3 regions of the Aliiglaciecola sp. LCG003 genome follow, and region 3 is predicted to be linked to each of the others. Evidence: predicted binding sites of a transcription regulator. Region 3 holds the regulator's gene; each other region holds the start of a gene.

Region 1 (3,254 bases), 390 kb from region 3:
TTAGGTGAACTAAGTGAAGGCGTGCTAGATGTAACTGTTGGACCTTTGGTTAATTTATGGGGGTTCGGACCTCAAGCACGTCCCGACAAAGTACCCTCTGAGCAGACAGTCGAGCAGATTAAGTTACAGACAGGGTTGGATAAGCTTATGGTATCCAATGATTCTGCAACAAAGCTAATTCCTAATCTGTACGTCGACCTATCGACCATCGCAAAAGGTTATGGTGTGGACGTGGTTGCCGAGTTATTGGCATCATTAGGGCATACTGACTACTTAGTGGAAATTGGCGGGGAAATGCGCGTGGCAGGCGTTAAAAGCAGTGGGCAACCATGGCGTATAGCGGTGGAAAAACCGGTTAGCAATGAACGGGCAGTACAGACTATCTTAACCATCGGCAACAATGCGGTAGCGACGTCTGGTGACTATAGAAATTATTTTGAAGAAAACGGGGTCAGATATTCACATCTTATCGATCCGCGAAGCGGCATGCCGATTCAGCATAATTTAGTCGCAGTAACAGTTATCCATCCTTCTTCAATGACGGCGGACGGATTAGCAACTGCATTGAATGTGATGGGCAAGGATGATGCCTTGCGGATTGCACAGCAATACGATCTCGATGTGATGTTAATTACCCGAGAAAATAATACCTTTAAAGCGTATACTACTGGTAGATTTGATCAATTTGTTAATGCGGCGAAGCAATAGCTTCACCGCCCATACTTGTTAGGAATTGTTGTGAGTACATTCATCTTAGCTTTTGGCTTTTTCTTGGTAGTGGTATTGGCCATGGCCATTGGGTATATCGTTCAGCAGAAGTCAATATCTGGCAGTTGTGGCGGGCTAGGTGCACTAGGTATTGATAAAGCTTGTGATTGTCCTGAGCCCTGTGATCGTAAGAAAGCGCGACTCGAAAGAGAAGCCATACGACAGAAAAAATTACAAGAGTGGAAGCAGAACCAGATAATTTAGGGCTTCTAATTAGTTCACCTATGAACGTCTGCCTAATCCTCAGGCGTTTTTTATGCCCGCATCTTTATTCATCACAGCCACAGTGAAGCCTAATAGCAATCTGTGGAGTGGGTATTCTTTCGAAAAAGACTCACTTTCTGTACGCGTGTTAGCTAGTTTTTGTATGTAGTTGTTGAATTGGTAATATTGTCGGTTACTGTATATAATCCCAGTCATTTGGGCTTTTGGCTATTTTAGTGCGTAAGATTATTCACATCGATATGGATTGTTTTTATGCTGCGGTTGAAATGCGTGACAACCCAGCATGGGTTCATGTGCCAATCGCCATTGGCGGGAGCAGAGAGCGCCGAGGTGTTATATCCACCTGTAACTATCCCGCCCGTAAATTCGGCATTAAGTCAGCGATGGCCACGGCTCACGCTTTGAAGCTATGCCCAGACTTGGTGTTGGTACCTGGTCGTATGGAATTATACGTCGAGGTGTCAAAGCAAATTCGCCAAATTTTTGAGCGTTACACGGACAAAATTGAACCCCTGTCACTGGATGAGGCCTACCTCGATGTATCTGACTGTACGTTGTTTGGCGGCAGTGCAACTCTAATCGCTGAAGATATACGCCGCTCAATAGTAGCCGAAACCGGCTTAACGGCTTCCGCTGGCATATCCTCATGTAAGTTCGTGGCAAAGATTGCCAGTGATGAAAATAAACCTGATGGTATTTGTGTGATTACCCCAGACAATCTTGATGGATTTGTACGGGCTTTGCCGCTGGGGAAAATTCCCGGTGTCGGCAAAGTTACCGTACAGAAACTCCATAACTTGGGCTTGTATACCTGCCAAGATGTGCGTGATTACCCACTCGAGCAACTAGTTAAACGTTTCGGTAAGTTTGGCCCTGTGATCTGGAACAGAAGTCATGGGATTGATGACCGAGACTTGAGTTTATCGCGGGAGCGCAAGTCTGTAGGGGTAGAGCGAACACTTTCTGAAGATATTCAAAACAAAGATGAATGTATTGAAATGGTAGAGAAGCTGTATCCAAAGCTTGTACAACGCTTGCATTCGGCCCGAGGCAACAAGCAAATTCAAAGTCAGGGTATAAAGCTTAAATTTAGTGATTTCCAACAAACAACAGTTGAACACAGATGCACTGAATTGAACAAAGCGTTTTTTATTGGCTTACTCGACGAAGCATTTGGCCGTGCCAAAAATCGCGGTATTCGACTGGTTGGATTACACGTAGGCTTGCCAGCAAAAACTAAATTCCAACAATTGCACCTCCCCTTTGAAGGGAAAGACTAGTAACGAGTTAGCTCTTCCTTCATCATGATTATCGGCAATATGCTTTGGAAAGACTATATAATCATTATGGACATTATTACATGGACAGGCATCTTTCATTATCATTATTACATGGACAGGCATCTTTCATTATCAGACTACGAATATGGACAGGGATCTTTTAAGGTAGTGAAAATTGAGGCCTATAATTTTTACTGTAGGCTGATGAAAAGTATTAATGCATTCGTAATTTAGGTAAATACCTATGCAATCATCGTTTTCTGGCGAATGAGAGTTATTGAGAAGAATTTAGTGTGGGATTAGGCTTGCCTCTTGTAAAAAGAAACGATTGAAATGAAAAGTGATTTTAGGAGAGACGTTAGCCTAATGAATTCTTTTGCCGACGTTTTCGCTTGTATCGTTTCAAGGTGTCTGATTGCCCAGCAGCCACGCTAAACGTGGTTTCAAACTCTAAAAACATATTTTGCCAAGTGTGTTCATCTAGCCCTAAGCGCTGCAATATGGGCGATTCATAAATATCAATTGCGCCTCGTTTGTTAGGTGCAATACTGCGACCAGATAGGTCAACCAATTTCATATAGTCGATTAAATCGAACATTAACCCTTGCGGTTGTGGCTGCCTAGGGTTGCCGACAAAGGGCATTAACGTAGATGGTTGATAACCTTTCTTAAAATCGTTTATACGGCGTTTCACACTGGTGTGTTTAGATGACTCTGGGGTGGTTGCCATCTTCGCTCGTATAGGGTTTAAATCTACGTACACCATACAAGCTGCCAATGCATGTTCATCTAACAGAGCTTGTGATTTGAATCGTCCTTCCCAGAAGTGACCGGTACAGTTATCTTCTTGATTGGCTTGCCGGGCTATAGGCTCATTCAATTCTCGCATGAACCAACTAATATCGGTTAATCGACTTCGATAAACCGACAAGGTTGAATGGAGTGTAATTTTTTCAGCGTCGGTGAACACTGATGCTTGCT
Region 2 (3,254 bases), 1.5 Mb from region 3:
TGTCCGGCCTATGTGAAAACCCCACTGGTGGAACAACAAATCGCAGCACAAGCCTTGCAAAATAATATAACTGAAGCAGAAGTGATCGATAAAATAATGCTTGAGCCAATGCCAAAAAAGGCGTTTATCAGTATCGATGAACTTGCCGCTAGCGCCGCCTTTTTGATCAGTGATGGAGCTCGTAACATGACGGCTCAAACCCTAGTAATTGACGGTGGTTGGACTGCACGTTGAGCCGAGTCAGCTAAGCTAGTTGTTGGCTATTGTTACTTGGTTTTAACATTAAAGCATGGGTATACTGCAGTTCCTTTTTTACTAACGTTGTTTTCATCACTATGCCGTTTAAAACCATTGGATTGATTGGTAAACCCGCACACGAAGGTGCCAACAAAAGCTTGAATGCAATCGTGCAGTTTTTAAAAAGCAAGGGTTGCCGCATTTTGGTAGAACGAAAAGTGACCAACATGCTGGTAGGTAACGGTTTTGAGTCAGCAGAGTTGGAAGAAATTGGCACACAAGCAGACTTAGCAATAGTTGTTGGCGGCGATGGAAATATGTTGGGTGCTGCCAGAGTGTTGGCCAAGCATGATGTCGCTGTAGTCGGTGTAAACCGTGGTAATTTAGGCTTTTTAACTGATATCAGTCCAGATGACATCGAGCGTCAGTTAGAAAGCATTTTCCAAGGGGAAAGTGTTCGCGAACAACGATTCATATTGCAGGTTGAAGTATTTCGCGACGGCATTTTACAAAGTGCCAATTCAGCAATAAACGAAGTGGTACTGCATCACGGTAAAGTGGCGCATATGATGGAGTTCGAAGTCTATATTGACGATAATTTTGTCTTTAGCCAACGCTCAGATGGACTGATTGTAGCCACTCCTACAGGCTCAACAGCCTATTCATTGTCCGGGGGGGGGCCGATTCTTACTCCGAACTTAGACGCTTTGACATTAGTACCCATGTTTCCCCATACATTGAGTAGCAGACCCATAGTGGTCGACGCCAATAGTACCGTCAAAATGAAAGTATCCCAAGACAACACAGACAACTTACAAGTAAGTTGCGACAGTCATATAGTATTAACAGTGTTACCCGGTGACATTATTAATATTAAAAAGAATCAGGACAAACTGTCTCTTATTCACCCTAAAGATTATAACTATTTCAATGTGTTACGTACCAAGCTGGGTTGGGGCTCAAAACTTTATTAAATGCAGCTGTAAAAACTGAACGGCTTAATTCGCAATTCACTTTACAAATTTCAAAATATGTATATATTTACAGTTACTGTATATATGAACATGTGTTTATTTTTATGTTGATCCATTTATCTATTAAAAATTTAGCAATTGTAAAAAGTTTGGATATTGATTTCCGTCAGGGTTTATCTGTTATCACCGGTGAAACGGGAGCAGGGAAATCTATTGCAATCGATGCCTTGGGATTATGTTTAGGCGATAGAGCCGAGGCCAGCTTGGTTCGAGCGAATAGCAGTAAAGCTGATGTTAGCGCAACCTTTGATACAACCCAATTACTCAATGTTCAAAAATGGCTTATTGATAATGATTTTATGGATGCCGATGAAGTGCCGGCAGATTTAATTATCCGTAGAGTAATATCCAGTGAAGGACGCTCAAAAGCCTATATAAATGGCTTCCCTGTCCCATTACAACAGCTGAAATTGCTAGCCTCTAACTTGGTAAGTGTTCATGGTCAACATGCCCATCAGCAATTACTCAAGCCCGATATGCAAAAAAGAGTGGTAGATAACTTTGCCGATCATGCTGACTTGCTCCATGATGTGAAAAGTCATTATGGGTCACTAAATCAAGCTCATCGCGAGTTGGAACTGTTACTTGGTGAACAACAAAGCCGAACTGATCGTAAAAGTTTATTAGAATACCAAGTCCAAGAACTCGATGAATTCGCGTTATCTGAGAACGAGTTCCAAGAGTTAGAAATCGAGCACAAAAAGTTGAGTAATAGCCAAACTCTGTTGGAGCAAACCCAAAAGAGCTTCTATTGCTTATATGATGCTGACGAAAATAGCGCTATGAATGCAGTGCAAACCAGTGTCGAAATGCTTGCGGAGCTCCAAGAGCATGACGCTGAACTCTCTCCCATAGTAGCGATTTTGAATGAGGCATTGATTAATCTCGATGAAGCTTCGAACCAGTTACGGGCCTACTCGGACAAACTCGAAATTGATCCTATGCGTATGCAACAAGTGGAGCAGCGCTATTCTAAAGCCTTGGACTTTGCTCGCAAGCATGGTGTGCGTCCAGAAGCACTTTACAATTGCCATCAGTTGTTAGCCACTGAGTTAAGTGAATTAAATAAACAAGAAGAGTCCTTGGATGCACTACAACAGCAACTGTCTGTACTAAATAGCCAATATCTGAAAAGTGCCAAAAAGCTGAGCGAATCACGTATAATAGCCAGCCAAGCGCTAGCTCAACAAGTAGAAACTCATATCCAAGCAATGAACATGACCAAGGCGAAATTTTCCGTTCAGGTCGATTTTGATCCACGCCAAAGTGCCAGTAGCTCAGGGTTAGATCGGATTCAATTCACGATTTCAACCAATCCGGGTATAGCGCCCGATGCGCTAGATAAGGTAGTTTCTGGTGGTGAATTGTCAAGAGTTGGCTTGGCGTTGCAAGTTATCAGCTCCAAAGGAAATCAAATACCTACCATGATATTTGATGAAGTAGATACCGGTATCAGTGGGCCAACCGCTTCTGTAGTGGGTAAGTTGCTAAGAAAACTGGGGGCGTCATGTCAGGTAATTTGTGTGACTCATTTACCCCAAGTAGCTGCAAGTGGTAATCAACAAATGTTTGTAACAAAGTTTACTGACAATGAAACCACCGAAACTCATATGATTTGTTTAAAAGAAAATGAACGAATTGAAGAATTAGCACGTCTATTAGCTGGAGATACACTAACCGACTCCGCGATTGCCAATGCCAAGGAGTTACTTCAGCATTATCAATAGCGATTTCCCCTTGTTGCTAGAAAAGATTGATTGCAAGTAGTGGGGTGAGTTAGCATGCGTGTCCTGTAAAAGCGCAAGTGTGCTTAATCCTATTAACTAAAAAATGAAATGAATTGGATAATGAAGTTTAAAAGCCTATTGATCGTTGTTGTACTTAGCTTTGCCATGTCTGGCTGCGCCGACTGGATATATCGTATTGATGTACCGCAAGGTAATTTTTTACAAGATAAAAACGTCGAGCAACTTCGTATTGCAA
Region 3 (3,254 bases):
TCGTCCAACCAAGCAAGTATGTACACTCTTTTTTTTGCTGGCATGTTGATTCATCCAATCGCAATACTATTGTCAAAAGCACTCAAGCGCCCAGGAGCGCATCTGCCTGATAATCCCTTAGGAAAACTCGCGTTGGAAAGCACCATTATTTTGTTTGTGGGCTTGTTTATCGCTTTCTATGTAGCAAAGCTTCAAGTGGAGTGGTTTTATCCGATTATGTTGCTGATAATTGGTGTACGTTATCTGCCGTTTCAGACTTTATATGCAACTAAGCTTTATTGGTTCTTGGGTGGTCTGCTGATGCTCTGTGGTGTTTTATGTATTCTATTCGGGGCTAAGTTTGTTGTCGGTGCTTTTATAGGTAGCGGGATTGAACTGCTATTTTCATTAATTATTTTCTATCAATCTAGACGACAAGATTCAAATACGGCATTGTAGTGACAAAGAATAAATATTGGAGACTCAGGAAATGAATAAACTGGTATTAATTATTTTGGCTATTCTTCTACCGCCTATCGCTGTTTTGCTAAAAAGTGGTTTCGGGAAAGATTTATTAATCAATGTGCTGCTTTGTATACTGTTTTATGTTCCGGGTATCATTCATGCAGTTTGGGTGGTAACAAAGTAACCTTCTGAATAACAATCGGGAAATAGTGTGAGTAGTTGTTTCGATAGAAATAATCTTTACTGAATGCTATTTTTCGTTGGTTAAATCGTATTCTGCAATTTTAACCTGCTTTTAATGCAAGTATTCCTTAACAGCTGTTAATTCGTAATCGTAATATAGCGAAAAAAGTGTGTCTATATTAGAGTTGCCCAGTAAACTGTAACGTTATAGCTTGCACTGATTACGCGGTGCGAGTTAACAGACTAGAGTACATAACAAAGCGTTGCTAGGGGAAGGCGTATGAACGAGTTAGACTGGTATGAACCAAAAAAAAATACTAATCTTGTTGAGCAATGCCCTTGTTGCGACTATTTTACCTTGTCACAAAGAGCAAGCTACCTGATATGCCCCATCTGTTTTTGGGAGGATGATGGCGTTGACGTGAATGCGCAAGATAATTACTCGGGACCAAATCATATGTCGTTGCGCCAAGGTCGACAAAACTTCATACAGATTGGTGCTTGTGACCCCAAGATGCTTGAACATGTATTGTCTGAAGAAGATAGAAAATCATTCCACTATAAAGCCCGGGAAAAATAATAACGGCAACTAGATTTGTTTTATGAGATTAACTGTATATACTACCAGTTGAACTGTATAGAATAACAGGCTGTTTATGCGTCCACTAACTCCAAGACAAGCAGAAATACTCCAGCTCATCAAGACAACTATGTCTGAAACTGGCATGCCCCCTACTCGTGCTGAAATTGCCCGGGAATTAGGCTTCAAATCCGCTAATGCTGCAGAAGAACATCTAAAAGCCTTGGCTAGAAAAGGTGTGATCGAAATATTACCGGGTACCTCACGGGGCATAAAGTTAAATGTGCCGCTAGATGATGTGCCTGAAGAGTTAGGCCTACCTTTAATTGGTCGCGTTGCTGCGGGTGAGCCGATCTTGGCTGAAGAACATGTAGAATGTCACTACAAGGTTGATCCTAATTTATTTAAACCCAGTGCCGACTTCCTGCTGCGCGTCAGTGGTATGAGTATGAAAGATATCGGTATTTTAGACGGTGATTTATTAGCCGTACATAGAACAACCGATGTGCACAATGGCCAGGTGGTAGTCGCTCGTGTCGACGAAGATGTAACGGTAAAGCGTCTTGAAAAACGGGGGCGAGAAGTACTATTGCATGCGGAAAATGACGATTTCAATACCATCAAAGTTGACTTGGCATCACAGCCGTTCAATATTGAAGGCATTGCTGTTGGTGTGATCCGTAACGCTGACTGGATGTAAATAGCCACTTCGTTAATTTCCAGGTATTTGATAAAACAATTAGCCACTGGTGAAAGCCATTGGCTATTTCTAGCTGCTTTTCGCTCCCCTCTTTAGCAACGAATAACTTACTACTTTTTATGTACTTCAATTCCCGCCCCAAACCGTCATCAGGCAAAAAAAAATAATCACAATGATTCTAACAGCATATTATTTTGCAGGTTGGCAGGTGAATATCACTTAAAATACTTCATTTAGCCTATTTTGGATAAAAATCAATCAGTTGTTTCTAATAACAACAAAAAACACTAGACTCCATTGGCTGATTGAGTAATTCTTATACGTCAATTAACAGATTCATAACAAAAATAAATCAAGTCATTTACCACGTTAGAGTTTTTGGCGGATATTATCTGTGCGTTACTCCCTTGGAAAAGGCTTAAATCACCAGGAGGTGTTGAGTGAAAAAGACATGGTCCGGCGCATCGGTCTTACTGACCAGTATCATTGCGTTTGCTACCTCAGCAGAAACGAATTCGACTGCTGACCAATACCAGCTGAATCTACGACAGGGTGTGACAGACATCAGTGCTGAAGTCTATGACTTGCACATGTTGATGTTTGGCATATGTGTTGTTATTGCCGTACTTGTGTTCGGTGTGATGTTTTACAGCATGTTTTTTCACCGCAAATCACGGGGTGCTAAGCCTGCTCATTTTCATGAGAGCGTAAAAGTAGAAATTGCTTGGACCATCATTCCATTCGTTATCCTCGTGGTGATGGCCTTTCCTGCTGCAAAAACTTTAATCGCCATGGAAGATGCCAGTGCAGCAGATGTGACGGTGTTAGTCACAGGTTCACAGTGGAAGTGGCATTATAAATATATGGATGATGACGTAGAATTTTACTCATCATTAGCCACTCAACCGGAACAAATTAGCAATCGCTTTGCTAAAGGTGAAAACTACTTATTGGAAGTAGATAGACCTTTGGTTATTCCTACCGGTAAAAAAGTCCGCTTTTTAGTGACCTCAGATGATGTTATTCATTCTTGGTGGGTACCGGATTTCGCCGTCAAAAAAGACGCCAACCCTGGTTTTATCAATGAAGCTTGGGCCAATGTGAATCATGCCGGCATTTACCGTGGGCAATGTGCAGAGCTATGCGGTAAAGATCACGGATTCATGCCAATCGTCGTTATTGCCAAAGAGCCCGCCGAATATCAAGCCTGGATCACGGCACAACAAGAATCCCAACGCAAAGCAAAAGAAGAAGAACAACGTTTGCTAGCGTTAAATATGAGTATGGATGAATTGATGGCCACTGGCGAGCAGGTCTATATGCGCACTTGTGCAGCCTGTCATCAGC

Evidence for each region. Region 3 encodes LexA, which represses DNA repair genes until DNA is damaged. Its sites were predicted from a motif close to TACTGTATNNNNATACAGTA; they were not measured.
Region 1: a site for LexA is predicted at 1,167-1,186, ahead of dinB (DNA polymerase IV). Genes of this name have one in related genera too.
Region 2: a site for LexA is predicted at 1,286-1,305, ahead of recN (DNA repair protein RecN). Genes of this name have one in related genera too.

Annotation. Positions count from the first base shown of each region.
Region 1 covers NZ_CP128185.1:3,896,483-3,899,736, reverse strand. Annotated here, with positions in the region: gene QR722_RS16930 (FAD:protein FMN transferase) at 1-708, shown strand, start outside; gene nqrM ((Na+)-NQR maturation NqrM) at 739-972, shown strand; gene dinB (DNA polymerase IV) at 1,209-2,273, shown strand; gene QR722_RS16915 (transposase) at 2,632-3,254, opposite strand, start outside.
Region 2 covers NZ_CP128185.1:2,762,831-2,766,084, forward strand. Annotated here, with positions in the region: gene QR722_RS11855 (3-hydroxybutyrate dehydrogenase) at 1-234, shown strand, start outside; gene nadK (NAD(+) kinase) at 336-1,211, shown strand; gene recN (DNA repair protein RecN) at 1,316-2,998, shown strand; gene QR722_RS11870 (outer membrane protein assembly factor BamE) at 3,119-3,254, shown strand, end outside.
Region 3 covers NZ_CP128185.1:4,288,141-4,291,394, reverse strand. Annotated here, with positions in the region: gene QR722_RS18780 (DUF7010 family protein) at 1-438, shown strand, start outside; gene QR722_RS18775 (YqaE/Pmp3 family membrane protein) at 470-628, shown strand; gene QR722_RS18770 (CPCC family cysteine-rich protein) at 908-1,207, shown strand; gene lexA (transcriptional repressor LexA) at 1,284-1,907, shown strand; gene coxB (cytochrome c oxidase subunit II) at 2,348-3,254, shown strand, end outside.